2 linked regions of the Variovorax paradoxus genome follow. The protein of the gene in region 2 binds, or shares a complex with, the protein of the main gene of each other region. Links are inferred from orthologs where the notes say so. Each region holds a gene or a part of one and is shown on either strand. Other genes may lie near its edges. The genes, in order: tldD and pmbA.

What was found.
Region 1: the proteins of pmbA (region 2) and tldD are in contact, whole or in part, in a solved structure (PDB 5NJ9), measured with the Escherichia coli proteins. The link is inferred for Variovorax paradoxus from one-to-one orthologs.

What each region holds. Positions count from the first base shown.
Region 1 is NZ_CP102931.1:5,702,526-5,712,196, reverse strand. What follows is about bases 6,348-9,193. They hold tldD (metalloprotease TldD), read left to right. Parts: upstream 6,348-6,963; coding sequence 6,964-8,424; downstream 8,425-9,193. Other genes in these bases: NWF24_RS26900 (hypothetical protein), read left to right, coding at 8,467-9,000; rodA (rod shape-determining protein RodA), read left to right, coding at 6,348-6,905. Also shown: NWF24_RS26930 (YqiA/YcfP family alpha/beta fold hydrolase), read right to left, coding at 1-510; NWF24_RS26925 (response regulator transcription factor), read left to right, coding at 897-1,643; NWF24_RS26920 (sensor histidine kinase), read left to right, coding at 1,650-3,494; NWF24_RS26915 (carboxypeptidase regulatory-like domain-containing protein), read right to left, coding at 3,540-5,621; more of rodA, read left to right, coding at 5,751-6,347; NWF24_RS26895 (3-deoxy-7-phosphoheptulonate synthase), read left to right, coding at 9,236-9,671. UniProt on the Escherichia coli protein: Metalloprotease involved in CcdA degradation. Suppresses the inhibitory activity of the carbon storage regulator (CsrA).
Region 2 is NZ_CP102931.1:4,444,836-4,454,559, forward strand. Bases 4,077-6,975 are described here. They hold pmbA (metalloprotease PmbA), read right to left. Parts: upstream 6,262-6,975; coding sequence 4,891-6,261; downstream 4,077-4,890. Other genes in these bases: NWF24_RS21000 (AraC family transcriptional regulator), read right to left, coding at 4,077-4,851; yjgA (ribosome biogenesis factor YjgA), read left to right, coding at 6,357-6,975. Outside these bases: NWF24_RS20980 (carbohydrate ABC transporter permease), read right to left, coding at 1-260; NWF24_RS20985 (ABC transporter substrate-binding protein), read right to left, coding at 265-1,545; NWF24_RS20990 (alpha/beta fold hydrolase), read left to right, coding at 1,780-2,643; NWF24_RS20995 (MFS transporter), read left to right, coding at 2,659-3,894; more of NWF24_RS21000, read right to left, coding at 3,904-4,076; more of yjgA, read left to right, coding at 6,976-7,013; mog (molybdopterin adenylyltransferase), read left to right, coding at 7,010-7,600; NWF24_RS21020 (cupin domain-containing protein), read right to left, coding at 7,605-8,021; NWF24_RS21025 (SDR family oxidoreductase), read right to left, coding at 8,032-8,784; NWF24_RS21030 (cation diffusion facilitator family transporter), read right to left, coding at 8,921-9,724.

The sequences.
Region 1 (9,671 bases), 1.3 Mb from region 2 along the record:
CTTGATGTTGCTGTCGGGGTAGCGCGCGGACATTTCGTGCCAGTCAAGCGCCTCGTCGCCCTTGGCGATGATCGCGAACACGCGTTCTGGCCGCGTGAGCGGGCCGACTTCCATCGCGCGAAGCTCGTGGATGTATTCGGGACGAAAGTAGAAATGCTCGGCCGGGTCATGCCAGACGGTCTGGTCGCCGATGTAGCGCGTGAGGTCGCGCGCGGGATGCACGGCCGGGTTGAGCAGCACCGCTCGGCAACGCGTCATGCCGGCCACGTAGGTGGCGTAGTACCCGCCGAGCGACGAGCCCACCACCGCCATCGACTTGCGCGGCCAGTGCGCGATGCCCTTCATCACCATGTCGATGGCGTCGTGCGGCGACGGCGGCAATTGCGGACACCACCACTGCAGATTCGGATGTTGCCGCGCCACGCGCTCCGCGACGATCCGGGCCTTGGTCGAACGAGGCGAAGAACGGAAACCGTGCAGGTAAAGCAGGTGTGTGGTTTGCGGATCCATGCGAGGAAAAGACGGGAGGTGCGAGCGTCGCACCTCGCTTGCCGGGAACGGGTAATTCTGCATGAGGTCTGTTCTCGCGAGGCCGCTTCCAACATACAAAAAACCCGCCGGGCGAGGTTCTTCGGTAAGGCCGTAGCTTACTGAGAGCCCGAGGCGCGCCGGCATTTCGCGTGCCCCGGTTCGGGGGTGTGCCGTGCGACTGGAATTCAAAAGTACTAAATCCTTGACCACTGCGGCATGAATGGCCTACGTTCGGGTTACTTCATTTGCATGGGAAGGGGGATATGCCCTGCAAAAAAGCGGCGAAAGTTTCGCGGTGATGCTTCATCGTGGGCATCCCATGAACGGGGGAGGCGTGTATGGATTCCCGGTGCGCGCCGGGGCTTATGCTCATGCCCATGAACACTGAGGCTCAGGACGACGCGACGCTACGCCGCTGGGGTGTGCTGGTCGTCGAAGACGATAGCCGCGCGCGCGCCTTTTTCGAGGCCAGCGTGCAGCGCAGCCCGCGCCTTTTCTGGCTCGGCAGTGCGGGCACGGTGCAGGAAGCGCTGGGTTGGCTGTCCCGCACCACCACCATTCCCGACGTGCTGCTGGTCGATCTCGGCATGCCCGACGGCACCGGACTCGATGTGATCCGCGACGCCGTGGCGCGCTTTCCCGGGTGCGAGCCGCTGGTGGTGTCTGTTTTCGGCGACGAAGAGAACGTGCTCGCCAGCATCGAGGCGGGTGCCGTAGGCTACATCCACAAGGACGCCGCGCCGGAGGACATCGCGCAGACCATCGTGGAGATGAAGGCAGGCGCCTCGCCGATCTCGCCCATGATCGCGCGGCGTGTGCTCGCGAAGTACCGCAGCTTGCAATCGGCGGTCGTTCCCGGCGCGCCGCCGGGTGCGGCGCCCGAAGCAGCCGCGGACGAGTCCGACCGCGGCCTGCTGTCGGCACGAGAACACGAGGTGCTGACGCTGATCGCGCGCGGCTTCTCGTACGCGGAGATCGCGCGGCTCAAGGGTCTGAGCGTGCACACCGTGCAGACCCACATCAAGAATCTCTACGGAAAGCTCGCCGTGCATTCCAAGAGCGAGGCCGTTTTCGAAGCAACGCGGCTCGGCCTGTTGTCTCATCCGGGCTGAGCACAGATGCGACCAAAATGGGCGTCGCTGCTGATGCTATGGCTGGCGATGCTCCTCGCGGGTATTGCCGGCGTCTCCAGCGCGGTCGCGTCCGAGGCGCCGATCGAACTGCGCCAGGGCACCGTGACGACCACGGTCGACGGCGTTACGCGCACCGAGCCGGTCGAGCTGTCCTACCACTGGGACCGCCAGCACAACGGCCGCCCCGGCATGGCGAGTTTTGACCTGCCGTTCACGCTCGAGGCCGAGCCCGAGACGCCGTGGGGCATCTTCATTCCACGCGTCGGCAACGTCTTCGAGGTGAAATTGAACGACGCGCTGCTGCAGGTCTACGGCGACCTGGACCGCAGCAACGACGCCGACTACGCCAAGGCGCCCATCTACGTGCCGGTGCCCGGGCGCCTGCTGCGCAAGGGCGACAACCTCCTGCAGATCCGCCTGCACGCCGATACCGCCCGGCGCGCGGGGCTGTCGCAAGTGGTCATCGGACCGGCCGCGCCGGTGCGCACCGAACTCTTCGAGAGCGCCTATGCATGGCGCTTCACCGGCTCGGTGCTGCTGATGGCTTTCAGCCTGATCGTCGGCGGCATCGCGCTGGCGCTGTGGCTGACGCAGGTCGACGTCGATGCCAAGGGCGCCCAGCGGCGCGACGGCATCTACTTCTGGGCCGCGCTGGCGGAGTTCTGCTGGGCGGTGCGGGTGGCCGACGGCGTGATCGCCGAGCCTCCCCTGTCCTGGGGGCCATGGGGCGTGCTGATGGCCGCCTGCTATGCGGGCTGGGCCGCCTCTTCCATGATGTTCGTCTACCACCTCGCGGGGTGGGGGCGCGACCGCCGCTACCGGTGGGTGCGCTGGCCTGTCGCGGGCATCGTGGCCGCTACGGTGCTGTTCAGCGCGCTGTCGCTGCAGCGCGAGGAGCCGATGTGGCTCACCGGTTGGCTTGCCGTCCAGATCGTGTTCGTCCTGGCCTTCGTCAGCGCCTTCGCTGTCGCCACCCTGCGCGAGCCGAGCGCCGAGCGGCTGCTGGTGGCCGGCGCTGCTCTGGTGACAGTGATGTTCGGCGTGCGCGACTGGCTGGTGATCCGCCTCAGCGACGCCTATGGCGAGACCACCTGGGTGCGCTATTCGTCGGTGTTCTTCGGCGTGGCGCTGCTGTTGATCGTGCTGCGGCGCTTTCGTGCGGCGAGCGTGTTGGCGCGCGGATCGGTCGCGGCCCTGGCCGAGCGGGTGGCCCAGCGCGAACGCGAGCTGGCGGCCACGTATGCCGAACTCGAGGCCGCGGCGCGCGACCAGGCGCGCACCCACGAGCGCGAACGCATCCTGCGCGAAATGCACGACGGCATGGGCTCGCACATCACTTCGGCGATCCGGCAGCTGCAGTCGGGCCAGACCAGCTCGGGCGACCTGCTGCGCACGCTGCGCGATTCGCTGGACCAGCTCAAGCTGCAGATCGATTCGATCCACCTGCCGCCGGGCGACGTGGGTGCGCTGCTGGCAGCGGCGCGCTACCGCCTGGAGCCCCGCCTGGCGTCTTCGGGCATCGAGTTCGAATGGGCGGTGGACGAGGTGGAGCCGGTAGAGCGGCTCGGCGCGCAAGGCATGCGGCAATTGCAGTTTTTGCTCTTCGAGGCGATCTCCAACGTGCTGCAGCACGCCCAGGCCACCGTGTTGCGATTCGAGGCCGGGATGCAGGGCACGACGGTGCAACTGCGGGTGATCGACAACGGCAAGGGCTTTGACGCCGTGAAGCATCGGCCGCGGTCGCTGGCGGAGCGCTCGGGGGCCATCGGGGCCCGGCTGACGGTTGAAAGCCGACCCGGACGCACGGTCGTTCAGCTCGAATTCGATTGAGAACCCCGCACCCGGTGCCCCGGTGCGAGGCCCTCAGATGTTCATTCAGAACTGCTTGTAGAACAGCACGTAGCGCGTGATGCCGAGGCTGCGCGCGTTGTAGGCCTCGAACGCCAGGTAATGCACCCGCGTGCCTTCGGCGTACTGCTTGCCAGCAGCGCTGTCGCAATGCGTGTCGCCGGCCGTCTCGGCGGAGCAGTCGATCACCGCCTTGCGCGCCGTGGAGGGCAGCGCGATGTTGTCGTTGAAGCGGGTGCCCGACTTGGCGAAGCCGTAGGCCGTCAGCACGGCGGGAGCCAGCGCGCCGCTCGGCACGACCCACGCATCCTGGTTGCCAGTGACGCTGATGTCCAGGATGTTCGGCTGGCCCGCACTGTTCGTGGGGTAGACCAAGCCAGCGTCGGCATTGGTGCGGGAGACCAGCTGGGTGCGCATGGCGGGCGCCAGGTCGAACAGCGGCTGCTGGCGGATCTCGCCGATCGTTGCTGCGCGAGAGAGGGTGCGTTCGTACTGGATCACGTTGGGTACGCCCGGCTTCGCGTGCACGAACTCGAATTTCCACACGCTCTGGTCCTGCAACTGGCTGATCTGCGTGTCGGTGTACTGGGGGTCGAGCAACCCGATGCCGGGCTCACGGCTCGCCAGGCTGCCGGGCGTCGACGGGTTCTCGTAGATGCCGCGCAGATTGATGCCGTTGTTGAGCTCCGGCGTGCCGTCGGGCCTGGTCACCACGAGGAACGACAGGCCGGGTTGCGGGATGAAGGTCAGGACCTTGTTCAGCGGCGAAGTCACGATGACCTTGCTGAAGACTGCCGCGCCGCCTTCCTGCCGATTCCGGATCGGGATGCCGTAACCCGTGGTGTACGAGTTGAACGCGGGGGAGTTGATCATGTCGCGGTAGGCGAACACCGGGCGCACGTTGGAGGCGTAGACATGGCCGTCCCCAGCGAGCTTGAGCGTGCTGCCCACCTTGCGCACGGTGACGGTGCCGAAGGTGACGTTGTCTCCCACGTCGGTCGCGCGGTAGCTGAGTGCTAGGTCGCCGTTCGGACGGAAGAACTCGAAGTTGGCGCGGTCCCAGGTGCGGCCCGTGTTTTCGGGACGGAAGAGACTGGTGAAGCTGCCCTGGTTGTCGGCGTCGCGGCCCACGCCGAAGCCGCTGTGGAGGTAGCCGGCAGGGTCGTTTCCAACGAAGAGCTCGCGGCAGGCGGGCGCGATCACATCAACCGGCCCGCCGGTCACTGCCGTTGTGTCGTTCGGCGCGGAGACGCGCTGCGACAGCGGCAGTCGGTAGCACGCGTTCAGGCGGTCGAGCAGATTGGCCAGCAAGGCCGGCGCGGGAAGGCCGGCCAGTTGGTCTGGCGTAATGCCCGTTGGCAGAGCCGGAACGGAGGCATCGCTGCTACGGAAGATGATGGAGGCTGGTACAGCGTCGTCGCCCGACGGAAGGCCCTTCACCGTGATCTCGATGTTGGCAGCGCCGCTGTCGGGGCGCACGCTGACCAGCAGCGCGTCGAGTACCTTGTCGTGCCCGGTGCCGTCGGCGCTGAATTGGCCGGTGATCGGATCGACGGTGGCCTGCCCGAGGGCGTCCAGCACCGGCTGGAGCGCTGCAACGAGCGCGGCTGTCTGCTGTTGCAGGCGCGCGTCGGTCACGGTGCCAGCGTTGGCCTGTATGGCCGCCGCCAGATTGGCGGGGCGACCATCCGGCGAGAGCCGAGAGACGATGACCGTGGTCAGCGGCGTGATGTTGGCGGTGCCGCCGTTGCTGGCAACGGTGCTGTAGAGCGACTGGTCGTCGCGCACCGCGGTGATTACGAGGGGCGCCTTGGTGGCTGCGGACAGCGCGCAGTGGTAGGTGCCTTGCCCGTCGGTCTGGGTGGTGCAGACCGTCGCGCCGCTTTGATCCTGGACCGTGACGGTGGCGCCACCGAAGGCCGCGCCGGTGGCGGCCGTGCCGCTCAGGGTGGGCGAGGTCGAAGCAGAGGAATTCGGGGTGGACGAGTTACCCGAGCCGGCCAGTCCGAAGGGCAGCCCTGAGCTCCCTCCGCCGCCACCGCCGCCGCATGCGACGACCGAAATGCAAAGACCTGCCACGAGCGACAAGCGCAGACGTTGAGACGCCATCCGATCCTCCCTTTTTTATGAATCCCCGAATGTAAGAGCAAGAGGCGAACGACCCATGACAGTCGGGGATGGGGATTTCCACGGGGGGACACGCGCCGGGGATTCGTATAAGCCGGATAATCCGCCCCCATGTCTGCCGTGTTCAATCAGCCCTCCCTGGCGCGTCGCATTGCGCCCATCTTCCAGGGCTTCGACGGCTTTCTGGCCTTCGCCGTGCTGCTGCTCGCGTTCGCCGGGCTGCTGACCATGTATTCCTCCGGCTATGACCATGGCTCGCGCTTCGTCGACCATGGCCGCAACATGCTGCTGGCCGGCTTCATCATGTTCGTGGTGGCGCAGGTGCCGCCGCAGCGGCTGATGCTGGCCGCCGTGCCGCTCTACACGATGGGCGTGGCGCTGCTGGTGGCGGTGGCGCTGTTCGGCATCACCAAGAAGGGCGCCCAGCGCTGGATCAACGTGGGCGTGGTGATCCAGCCCAGCGAAATCCTGAAGATCGCAATGCCGCTGATGCTGGCCTGGTGGTTCCAGCGGCGCGAAGGCCAGCTGCGGCCGCTCGACTTCGTGGTAGCTACGGTGCTGCTGGCGGTGCCGGTCGGGCTCATCATGAAGCAGCCCGACCTGGGAACCTCGCTGCTGGTGCTGGCCGCCGGGCTGGCGGTGATCTTCTTTGCCGGGCTGCCGTGGAAGCTGATCGTGCCGCCGGTGCTGATCGGCGCGGTGGCCGTGACGCTGATCGTGGGCTTCGAGTCGAAGCTGTGCGCCGACGGGGTCGACTGGCGCGTGCTGCACGACTACCAGAAGCAGCGCGTGTGCACGCTGCTCGACCCGAGCAAGGACCCGCTGGGCAAGGGCTTCCACATCATCCAGGGGATGATCGCCATCGGTTCGGGCGGGGTGGGCGGAAAGGGCTTCATGCAGGGTACGCAGACGCACCTCGAATTCATTCCCGAGCGAACCACCGACTTCATCTTTGCCGCCTATTCCGAGGAATTCGGGCTGATGGGCAACCTGGCGCTGATTTCGGCCTTCATCCTGCTGATCTTCCGGGGGCTGGTGATCGCGACCAATGCGGCGACCCTGTTCTCGCGCCTGCTGGCAGGGGCGGTGACGATGATCTTCTTCACCTACGCCTTCGTGAACATGGGCATGGTGAGCGGCATCCTGCCGGTGGTGGGGGTGCCGCTGCCGTTCATCAGCTATGGCGGTACGGCCATGGTGACGCTGGGGCTGGGGCTGGGGATCCTGATGTCGATCGCCCGGGCAAGGAAGCTGGCGCAGAACTAGTAGCGCCAGAGTGCCCTTTGGGGCAGCGCGGAAGAGGGCGGCTGCCTAGAATGTCACGATGATCTCTCGCGAACCCACCATCGAGCGCCTCGCCACGGCGCAACAGCTTCTTCTCACGCCGTTCGGCCTCGACGAATCGCACCTGAGCAAGGCCTTGGCCGAGATCACCGCGCACCGGGTGGACGACGCCGACCTGTACTTCCAGTACACGCGCAGCGAGGGCTGGAGCCTCGAAGAGGGCATCGTCAAGACCGGCAGCTTCAGCATCGACCAGGGCGTTGGCGTGCGTGCGGTCAGTGGCGAGAAGACCGCTTTTGCCTATTCAGACGACATTTCCGAGGCCTCGCTGCTCGACGCGGCGCGCACGGTGCGCTCCATTTCCTCCGCCGGCCGCACGGGCCGTGTGAAGACGCCGGCCCGCAAGATCGCATCGAGCCGCTCGCTCTACGACGGCATCGACCCCATTTCCACGCTCGACAGCACCACCAAGGTGAAGTTGCTCGAAAAGGTCGAAAAGCTGGCCCGCTCGCGCGATCCGCGCGTGGCGCAGGTCATGGCGGGCCTTGCAAGCGAGTACGACGTGGTGCTCGTGGCACGTGCCGACGGCACGCTGGCCGCCGACGTGCGCCCGCTGGTGCGCCTGTCGGTCACCGTGATCGCCGAGCAGAACGGCCGCCGCGAAATCGGCTCCGGCGGCGGTGGGGGGCGTTTCGGCCTGGCCTATTTCACCGACGAACAGATCGCCGAGTACGTCGACCATGCCGTGAAAGCCGCCCTGACCAACCTCGACGCACGCCCGGCGCCGGCCGGCGAAATGACCGTGGTGCTCGGCTCCGGCTGGCCCGGCATCCTGCTGCACGAAGCCATTGGCCACGGCCTGGAGGGCGACTTCAACCGCAAGGGCTCAAGCGCGTTCTCCGGCCGCATCGGCCAGCGCGTGGCGGCCAAGGGCGTCACGGTGCTCGACGACGGCACGATCGCCGACCGCCGCGGCTCGCTCAACGTCGACGACGAGGGCAACGCCAGCCAGCGCAACGTGCTGATCGAGGACGGCATCCTCAAGGGCTACATCCAGGACGCGCTCAATGCGCGCCTCATGAAGGTCAAGCCCACAGGCAACGGCCGCCGCGAAAGCTACGCACACGTGCCGATGCCGCGCATGACCAACACCTACATGCTTGGCGGCGACAAGGACCCGAAGGAAATCGTCGCCAGCATCAAGAAGGGCCTGTACGCCACGAACTTCGGCGGCGGGCAGGTCGACATCACGAGCGGCAAGTTCGTGTTCTCGGCCAGCGAGGCCTATTGGGTCGAGAACGGCAAGATCCAGTACCCGGTGAAGGGCGCGACCATCGTGGGCAATGGCCCCGACGCACTCACCCGCGTGACCATGATCGGCAACGACATGGCGCTTGACTCGGGCGTCGGCACATGCGGCAAGGAAGGCCAGAGCGTGCCGGTGGGCGTCGGCCAGCCGACGTTGCGCATCGATGGTTTGACCGTAGGCGGCACGGCCTGAGGGCTTGTTAAGCTGCGCTCCTTTCACAACAAGGAGCGTTCGATGAGGATCAGGATCAATTCGTCCGCGGCTCTGTGGGCCGTGACTGCCGTTGTAGTGCTGGCGGGCGCGGGTTGCGCGTCGCGCGGCGGCTCCGGGGGCAGCCAGCCTGCGGCTGCGCCGGCACCCGCCCCCGCGGCACCGGCGCGCGGCGGCGCGAAGGCCGGCATGGATGCCCAGGGCAACGTGGTCGACTCGTCGAAGGTCGAAGCAGGCAGCGGCCGCACCGTCAAGGGCCTGAACGGCTACGAAGGCGAAATCACCGGCAACCCGGCGCGCAACAGCAAGTTCACACGCCTGCAGATCGGCATGAGCGCCAAGCAGGTCACCGACCTTGCGGGCCCGCCGACCGACCAGGGGGCGTACGTTACGGGCAAGGCCTTCATTCCGTTCTATTTCGGCAGCGACCGCCACCGTTTCGAGATGACCTACAAAGGCCAGGGCCGGTTGGTCTTCGCCGGTGGCGGCATGGGCGAATACACCAGCGGTAACCTGATCTGGATCATCCACAACGCCAACGAGTCGGGCTACCGGTAAACAACGCCGCACCCGGCCGCTTGACCGGGTTTTTGCTTTCCGTGCTACATTTCGCGCACATGTCCGCCCTCCGCGCTTATTTCTTTGCCTACTTTTGGTTCCCGGTTTCCGGCGGACGAGAGGCGAGCGCGTAAAGCAAACGAACACCCTCCCAAAACCGCCGGTGCCCTGAGCCCCGGCGGTTTTTTTTTGCCCCTGCGATATCCACTCAAACCCGACAGACAAGGAAGCAACCATGAGCACGAACACTGCCCCGGCCAGCGACAGCTGGTATGCGAGCGTCGAAAAAACCAGCAAGACCGACGACGAACGCATCAAGGACATCAACGTGCTGCCCCCTCCCGAACATCTGATCCGCTTTTTCCCGATTCGCGGGACGCCCGTTGAAACCCTGATCGAAGGCACCCGCCGCAACATCCACAACATCATGGCCGGCAAGGACGACCGGCTGCTGGTGATCATGGGCCCTTGCTCGATCCACGACCCGGCCGCTGCGCTCGAATACGCCCGCCGCCTCAAGATCGAACGCGAGAAATACGCCGGCACGCTGGAAATCGTGATGCGCGTGTACTTCGAGAAGCCGCGCACGACGGTCGGCTGGAAGGGGCTTATCAACGACCCGTACCTCGACGAGAGCTTCCGCATCGACGAAGGTCTGCGCATTGCGCGCC
Region 2 (9,724 bases):
CCCATGGTCGCGCTGACGGTCAGCACCTCCCACACCAGCGACACCCGCACGGAGTTGAGAAAGCGCCGGTCGGAAAACAGCTGGATGTAGTTCGACAACCAGACCCAGCTCGAATCGGCCTGGCCCAGTTCGCGGTCTTGCAGCGAGATGCCGATCGCGAACAGCGTCGGCACCAGCGCCAGCACCGCGAGCACCAGCAGGCCCGGCCCGATGAAGACGACCGGCAGTCTTGTCTTTTTTCTTTTCTCCCTGGTGGCCATCACATTACTTCTTGCGCCGTGCGATCAGCTGCTTTGCGTAGGCGTCGAGCTCATCGAGGCCGGCCTTGATGTCGGTGCGCGAGCCGGTGATCAGCTCTTCGAGAATGATCCCCCAGCGGTCGCCGAGGTCGGGCCAGGCGGCGTCCTGCCAGAAGTTCACGGCCGTGAGCTTGCCTGTGTCGGCCAGCGCCTTGCCGAGGTCGGCGCCGTAGCGTTTCGCAAACTCGGGGCTGCCCAGCACGCTGGTGCGGTTGAGTTCGCCGAACTGGCCTTCGGCGAGGCGGCGCTGCTCCTGCTTCTTCGAGGTGGCCCAGGCGACGAACAGGCCCGCGCACTTCTTCGCCTCCTCGGTCTTGTTGGCCTTGGCACCGATGGCCAGCCCGTGGCCGTAGCCGCCGCCGGTCAGCGGCGTGGGCGGCGGCAGGTAGGCGACCTTGCCGATCACGGTCGACATCTTCGGGTCGAGCGCATTGCCCGCCAGCGGGGTCGACTCGATCAGCATCGCCACCTTGCCCGCGAGGAAGGCGCCGGTGGCTTCGTCCCAGCCGCCGGTCTTGGTGCCGGGCGCGGAGTACTTGAACAGGTCGAGGTAGGTCTGCGTGGCCTTCACCGCGGCGGGCGAATCGAACACGGGCTTGTCGCCATCGAACCACTGGCCGCCGTAGCCGCGGAAGAACGGCATCCAGCGCCACACGTTGGCACCCGAACCGCGCTGGCCACGCAGGGCCACGCCGTAGATGCCGTGGGCCGGGTCGTTGAGCTTCTTCGCGGCTTCGGCGAATTCCTCAAGCGTTGTGGGCGGCTTGATGCCGGCCTTCTCGAGCAGGTCCTTGCGATAGACCAGCAAGTCGCCGCCACCGGTGAGCGGCGCGAACCAGGCCTGGCCGTCGAAAGTGGCGACCTTCTGGCGGCCGGGGTCGAAGTCGGCGTAGTCGTAGTCGGCGGGGTAGTACTTGGCCAGCGGCACGATCCACTTCGACTGGGCGAACAGCGGCACGTTGGCCTCGTCGACGTAGTACACGTTGTACTTGCCGACGGTCGAGGCGTCGGCGCGGGTCTTGGTGCGGCGGTCGTTCTCGTTGAGGTTGTCGATGTTGAACGACGCGCCGCTCAGGGCCTTGAACTCGTCCTTGTACTTTTCCAGCAGGGTCAGCCCGTCGCGCGGCTGGGACAGCACGCGCACATCGTCCTTGCAGGCCTGCTGCGCCTGCGCATGGCCCGCCGCGGCCAATGCCGCCAGCAACAGCGTGCCGGCCGCAATGCGGCGAGTGGTTCGGTTCGTCATCGTTCGTCTCCTGGTCTTGTTTGTGAAGGGCTTGCGAGAGGGACGAAGCGTATTCAGCCGCGGCCCGGCGCCGCGTACACGCGCGCCGGTGGACTGGTACTTCGATGACCAGCGGGCTTGGGGTTTTGCCGGGGGTGGCGCGCGAATTCGCCAATCAGTTGCAATGTAAAACCAGATCGATAGAATCCGCGTGGTTTTGTTTTGAAACCAAGAACGCCATTTCTGGAATCCACCATGACCCACTACCGCACCGCCACCGTCGACGGCCTGAACATCTTCTACCGCGAGGCGGGAGACCCGGCGCTGCCAACCCTGCTCCTGCTGCACGGCTTTCCAGCCTCCTCCTTCATGTACCGGGAGCTGATCGAACGGCTGGCCCATCGCTTCCACGTCATTGCGCCGGACTACCCCGGCTTCGGGCACAGCGACGCACCATCGGTCGTCGAGTTCAGCTACACCTTCGACCACCTCGCCGACATCGTCGAGAAATTCACCGACCAACTCGGCCTGAAGCGCTACGGCCTCTACATGCAGGATTTCGGCGGCCCGGTGGGATTCCGGCTGGCCAGCCGCCACCCTGAAAAAGTGAGCTTCCTGGTCGTGCAGAACGCCAACGCCTACGAAGAGGGATTGCCGGACGACTTCTGGGGCCTGGCCCGCGAGCTGTGGAGGGACCCCTCGCCGGTCAACTACGCCAGGATCCGCGAAGCCGCCATGTCGGACGCAGCCCTGGAATGGAACTACACCCACGGCGTGAAAGACCCGGCGCGCATCAACCCGGACAACTGGCTGCTGCAACGCGCCCTGCTGGCCCGCCCCGGCAACAAGGACGCGATGGCGGCCCTGCTGCACGACTACGGCCGCAACCTCTCGCACTACCCGGCCTGGCAGGCCTACTTTCGCCAGCACCAGCCGCCGACGCTGGTCGTGTGGGGTGCCAACGACGTGATCTTTCCGCCGTCGGGCGCGTATCCCTACCAGCGCGATCTCCGGCAGATCGATTTCAAGCTGCTCGACACCGGCCATTTCGCGCTCGAAGAACTGGGCGAAACGATCGCCGCGCACATCGAGCGCTTCCACGACGCCCTGCGTGCCTGACGGCAGAGCATCGCCATGCAATTGAACATCGATGCAGCCGCGGCCCGTGAGGCGCAGGCACGGCCCACCGCGCCGCCGATAACGGCCGCGATGGCGCTGCTGTTCGCGGTCGCCTGCGGGCTGGCCGTGGCCAACGTCTACTACGCCCAGCCGCTGCTGGACACGCTGGCGGCCACCTTCGGCATCCGCCCCGCCACGGTCGGCATCGTGATCACCATCACCCAGGTCGGCTACGGCCTGGGGCTGCTGCTGGTCGTTCCTCTGGGCGACCTGATCGACCGGCGGCAGCTGATCGTGGGGCAATCGCTGCTGTCGGTGGTCGCACTGCTCTGCGTCGCGCTGGCGCCCAGCGCGGCGATCCTGCTGCCGGCGATGGCCGCCGTGGGCCTGCTGGCCGTCGTGACGCAGGTGCTGGTCGCCTACGCCGCACTCATGGCCCCGCCAGGCGAGCGCGGCCGCGTGGTCGGCATCGTCACCAGCGGCATCATCATCGGCATCCTGCTGGCGCGGGCGGTGTCGGGCACGTTGTCCGATCTTGTCGGCTGGCGCTCGGTGTACCTGGTGTCCGCCGCGGCCACGCTGGTCGTCTCCGGCCTGTTGTGGAAGGCGCTTCCCCGGCGCGCGCCACCCCCGGTGCGCATTTCATACCTGCAGCTGATTCGATCGGTCTTCACGCTCTTCGCCGAGGAGCCCGTGCTGCGCATCCGTGCGGTGCTCGCCATGCTGATCTTCATGGCCATCACGATGCTGCTGACGCCGATGGTGCTGCCGCTCACGGCGGCGCCGTTCTCGCTGTCTCACACGCAGGTGGGCCTGTTCGGCCTGGCGGGCGCGGCCGGCGCCATGGGCGCTGCACGCGCGGGTCGACAGGCAGACCGGGGTCGCGCTCAGCGCACTACCGGCATCGGGCTGTCGGTGATGCTGCTGTCGTGGGCGCTCATCGCCATGCTGCCGTGGTCTATCTGGGCGATGGTGGTCGGCGTGGTCACGATCGACTTCGGCCTGCAGTCGGTGCATGTCGCCAACCAGAGCCTGATCTACCGCGTGCGCCCGGAAGCCCAGAGCCGCCTGACAGCCGGCTACATGATTTTCTATTCCATCGGCTCCGCCACTGGATCGATCGCCTCGACGATGCTGTACGCACACGGTGGCTGGAACAGCGTCTGCCTGGCCGGGGCAATCACCAGCGGCCTGGCACTGGCGTTCTGGGCCATGACGCGGCACCTGACGCCGCAGGATGCCAGCCCCTGAGAGGCACGCTCAGGCCGTGGTGGCGAGCGGCGTGTTCTGCGCGGTGCGCAGGCCGAAGCGGTCCTGCGCCTGCTGACGGTAGGCCGAGGGGGTCATACCCTTGAGCTGCAGGAAGCGCCGGTTGAAGTTCGCGAGGTTGGCGAAGCCCACCTCGTAGCAGATGTCGCTCACCAGCCGGTCGGAGGTCTGCAGCATCTCGCAGGCCTTGGCGATGCGCAGCCGCGTCACGAAGTCGGTGAAGGTGGCGCCCATGTGCTTGTGGAAGTAGCGCGAGAAGCTGCTTTCGGCCATGTTGGCAACGGCGCACACGGCCGGCAGCGACAGCTCTTCGGTCAGGTGCTGGTCGAGGTAGTCGAGCACGCGGCGCATGCGGGTGTTGGCGCTCGGGTCTTCGCCGGCCGGGTCGGCGGTGCTCGAAATCTGGCGCCAGTCGGGCCAGCGGGCCAGCTCGTGCAGCAGGCCGATGAACTCCGCCAGCCGGGCCATGCCCTCCTGCGCCTGCACGCGCAGGAAGCGTTCGTGCACCAGCGCATGGATGCCGAAGAACTCGATGCCCAGCTTCGCGCGGTCGAGCATCGGCAGCACCGCCTTCAGCTCGGGGAACAGGTCGGTGCCCTTGCGCAGCGGCTCGTCGCGGAAGTGGATGACCATGCTGCGCTCGGCAATGCCCTCGGGCGGCACGTCGTGCGAAATCCAGGTGTGGGGCAGCCGGGCGCCCACCAGAGCCACGTAGCCGGGCTCGAAGCGGCCGATGTGGTCGCCCACGAAGGCGTCACCGCTGCTGCGATTGATGCACTGCAGCTCGTATTCGTCGTGGTAGTGCCAGCAGTCGAAGGGCCAGGGCACGCCGTGCTGCAGGCAGCGCACCGAGCTGCCGCCCGCCGGCTCGAAGCCGAGCCTCGGGTCGCGCAGCAGTTCGTGCTCGAGTTCCGGCTTGCGCGCTGCGTTGTGTCTCATGGTTCTGTGAGCCTTCGCGCGGTAGCCGGCGGTGCTTTCTCAGCTGCCGGCGATCTTCATCCGGTTCACCAGGACCGATCCCGTGGTCTTGGCACCGAAGGTATAGGCATCGGCCCCGATGGCCTCGATGCCCATGAGCATGTCTTTCAGGTTGCCGGCGATGGTGATCTCCTGCACCGGGAAGGCGATCTTGCCCTTCTCGACCCAGAAGCCGCTGGCGCCGCGCGAGTAGTCGCCGGTCACGTAGTTCACGCCCTGGCCCATCAGCTCGATCACGAACAGGCCGGTGCCCAGCTTGGCGAGCATGGCGTCGAGGTCGTCGGTGTGCTTGGTGAGGCGCGAACTCAGCGTCAGGTTATGCGAGCCGCCGGCGTTGCCGGTGGTCTTCATGCCCAGCTTGCGGGCCGAGTAGGTCGAGAGAAAGTAGCCTTCGAGGCGGCCGGCATCGACCACCTTGCGCGCCCGGGTGGTCACGCCTTCGTCGTCGAAGGGCGAGCTGCCCTTGCCGCGCAGCACGTGCGGGTCTTCGGCCACGTTGACATGCTTTGGCAGCACCGGCTTGCCCAGCGAATCGAGCAGGAAGCTGCTCTTGCGGTACAGCGACCCGCCGCTTACCGCCTGCACCAGCCCACCCAGCAGGCCCACGGCCAGCGGCGACTCGAACAGCACCGGGCATTCGGTGGTCTTGATCTTGCGCGACTTCAGGCGGCTGAGCGCCCGTTCGGCGGCATAGCGGCCCACGGCCTGCGGGCTGGCCAGTTCGTCGGCCGAGCGCATGGAGCTGTACCAGGCGTCGCGCTGCATGTCGTCGCCCTTGCCGGCGATGGGTGCCACCGAAATGGAGTGCCGCGAGCTGGCGTAGCCGCCACGAAAGCCGTGCGTGTGGGCGCTGAAGAAGTGGCTCTGCTGGGCCGAGACGCCCGCGCCCTCGCTGTTGGTGATGCGCTTGTCGGTCGTCAGGGCCGCTTCTTCGCACTCCAGCGCCAGCTTGGCGGCCTGTTCGCTCGTCACATCCCAGGGGTGGAACAGGTCGAGTTCGGGGTGCACCTTGGCGATGTCTTCTTCGTCTGGCAGGCCGCTGACGGGGTCTTCGGCAGTGAAGCGGGCGATGTCGTAGGCAGCCTGCACGGTCTGCTTGATGGCCCCTTCGGAGAAGTCGGAGGTGCTGGCATTGCCGCGGCGGTGGCCCACGTAGACCGTGATGCCCAGCGACTTGTCGCGGTTGCGCTCGACGTTTTCCAGCTCGCCCTTGCGCACCGACACGCTCAGGCCGCAGCCCTCGGAGGCTTCGGCCCCGGCGTCGGTGGCACCGAGCTTCTTGGCGTGCGCCAAGGCGGTGTCGACCAGGTTTTCGAAGAAGGAGCGGCTGTAGGCGAAGCCGGAATCGGCGCGCGAGGAGGATGTCGTCATGTGGTGGCTATGATACTTGCGCCCCCTGTTTCACGTTTTCTCCCCAGCTTCCCACCGCGTTGCAACGCCGCACGGTGCGGCCCAGAATCCACTCCATGTCCCGCAAACCCAAAAAAGGCTATTTCGTCCGTGGCCAGTTCGTTGCCGAAGGCAGCGAGCTTGACCTTGAGCTCAAGCGCGAGCTCAAGGGCACCGACGAAGCCAGCCGCACCGACCTCAAGCGCGAAAGCGACGAGCTGCAGAAGCTAGGCACCGAGTTGCTCACGCTGCGCGCCGGCCTGTTCGACGCGCTCCAGCTCGACGAAAAACTGGTCGACGCCATCGCCGAGGCCAAGCGCATCACCAATTTCGAGGGCAAGCGCCGCCAGATGCAGTTCATCGGCAAGCTCATGCGTAAGCTCGAGCCCGAAGTGCTGGAGGCCGTGAAGCAGGCCCTGTCCGAGCAAAGCGTCGCCCCGGCCGCCGAAACCGCCGCCCTGCACGAGGCCGAGCGCTGGCGCGACCGGCTGATTGCCGACGACGACGCCCTCGGCGGCTGGATAGAAACCCACCCCGCCACCGATTCCCAGCAGCTGCGCGCCCTGGTGCGCCAGGCCCGCAAGGACATGAAGACCGGCCCGGCCGGCGAGGCGCCCCGCCAGGGCAAGGCCTACCGCGAGATCTTCCAGCTGGTGCGCGCGCAGCTCGCGGTGCACGGCGGAGCCGACCACGCAGCGGCCGCAGCCGCCCAAGACCGGGAAGAGGACGCATGAGTTCGTTCGACCCGGTTCGCATCGGCATCGTCTCCATCAGCGACCGCGCCTCCAGCGGCACCTACGAAGACAAGGGCCTGCCCTCGCTGAAGGAATGGCTCGGCCGGGCGCTGAAGAACCCCATCGAATTCGAACCCCGGCTGATTCCCGACGAGGCCGACCGCATCGGCGCCACGCTGATCGAACTGGTCGACGCCGGCTGCTCGCTGGTGCTGACCACCGGCGGCACAGGCCCCGCCCTGCGCGACGTGACACCCGAGGCCACGCTGGCCGTGGCGCACAAGGAAATGCCCGGCTTCGGCGAGCAGATGCGCCAGATCAGCCTGCGCTTCGTGCCGACGGCGATCCTGTCGCGGCAGGTGGCGGTGATCCGCGACAAGAGCCTGATCATCAACCTGCCGGGCCAGCCGAAGTCGATTGCGGAAACGCTCGAAGGGCTGAAGGACACCGAGGGCGTGCAGGTCGTGCCGGGCATCTTCGCGGCGGTGCCCTATTGCATCGACCTGATCGGCGGGCCGTACCTCGAGACGGACGACACGGTCTGCAAGGCATTCAGGCCCAAGTCGGCCATCCGTCCGCCGCGCTGAGCGGCTACTTGACCAGCGTGAGCAACGGCACGCCCTTGTCCTTGACCATCGTCACGAGGAACTTCGCGGGCTTGGTGGCGCTGGCATTGCGGCCGACGGTGTGGATGTCAGCCGGGCCCTCGTAGAAAGTCTGGCCGGGGGTGAGCGTGACCTCCTTGCTGCCCTTCACGCCCATCACGATCGATCCCTCGAGCACGTACACAAAGGCGTGGGCGTCATGGCGGTGGACGGGATCGACTGAGCCTGGCGGAAAGTCGACAACGAACGTGACTGCTTCCTTGCCGGGCATGTCCGCCAGGTCCTTCGTCATGAGCATGGTCACGGCGGCTTCAGGGGCCGCCATGGCGGGCGTCGCGGCGAACACGCCGAGTACGCCGAACACGAGGCCGAGGGAAATGCAGGTTTTCTGAAATCGGGTCATGGGTTGCCTTTCAGGCCCGCGCACGCTGCGCAAGCCATTCCTCGAAGCGGATCGTCCCGAGGCGCGGGGCGTTGCCGGGTGTCAGCGAGCGGTCGTCGAGCTGCACGCCGAAGTAGCTCGCCCCGGCATCGGTGACGACTGGCCGCTTGTCGCCGGTCGCCGCGAACAGGCGCCGAACCAGCGCGTCGAGCGGCAATGCCTGCGGGCCCGCGATCTCGATCCGGCCTCGCGCGGGCGGCTCGGCCACCACGGTGGCGAGCGCGGCGGCAACGTCGTCCGCCGCCATCGGCTGTATCAGCGCGTTCGACAGCCGGACTTCGCCGCCCTGCACGCTTCCGTCGGCGATGCCGGCCACGAATTCGAAGAACTGCGTGGCCTGCACGATGGTCCATGGCACGGGCGAGGCCTCGATCAGCTCTTCCTGGCGCTGCTTGGCGCGGAAATAGCCACTCGCCAGCAGGCGGTCGGTGCCGACCACCGACAGCGCGATGTGATGCGCCACGCCGGCCTCAGCCTCGGCGGCGAGCAGGTTGCGCCCCGCGGTGTCGAAGAAGCGGAGCGCCGGCTCGTCCTCGAACGAGGGCGAATTCGCGACGTCGACGACCACATTGGCGCCCGCCAGCGCGGCTTTCAGGCCTTCGCCGGTGAGCGCGTTGACGCCAGTCGAGGGCGACGCGGCGTTGACCTCGTGGCCCGCATCGCGCAGGCGCGTGGCGAGCTTGGAGCCGATGAGGCCGGAGCCTCCGATGATGACGATCTTCATGGTTGATTCCTCGGTAAAGAGATTCGGGAGTCAAAAAGGAACGCCCCCCGTGGACGTCCATGCAGGCAAGACGTCCAGCGGGAGGCGTTTGTGACACCGGGACCGAAAAATCCCCGGAGCCGACCGTTCCAGTCAGCTAGGTAGCCGTTACCGCAGGCCCGAAACCATGGCTTTCGGCCGCCTGCTCGCACGGCACGCGCTCGACCTGCACGGTCGAATGGTGGATGTCGAAGCGCTCCGCCAGCAGGGCGCGCAACCGCAGCATCAGCGGTGCCATGTCGCCCACATCCGGCCTGCACACCACGTGCACGCTCAGGCTCACCTTGCCGCTCGAGAGTGCCCATACATGCAGATCGTGCAGGCTGGCGACGCCTTCACCGGCCAGCAGCGCGCGTTCGACCTCGGGCAGGTCCACCTCGTCAGGCACGCCTTCGAGCAGCACGTTGAGGCTCTCGCGCAGCAGCCGCCAGGTGCGCGGCAACACCCACAAGCCGATGGCGACTGCGATCACAGAATCGACCCAGGCCCAGCCGGTAAAGCGGATCACGAGGGCCCCCACGATCACGCCGACCGAGCCCAGCATGTCTGCCCACACCTCCAGGTACGCGCCCTTCACGTTGAGGCTCTTGTCCTTGCCTGCCGCGAGCAGCCGCATGCCGATCAGGTTGACGACCAGCCCGCCCACCGCCACCAGCAGCATCATGGTCGACTGGATCTCGGCCGGCGCCGAGATGCGCCGCCAGGCCTCGTACAGCACGTAGATCGCCACGAAGAACAGCAGCACCGCATTGAGCACAGCAGCCAGGATCTCGAAGCGGTAGTAGCCGAAGGTGCGCCGCCTGTCGGCGGGCCGCTTGCCGATCCAGATGGCGGCCAGCGAAATTGCCAGCGCCACGGTGTCGGTGAACATGTGGGCCGCATCGGACAGCAGCGCGAGGCT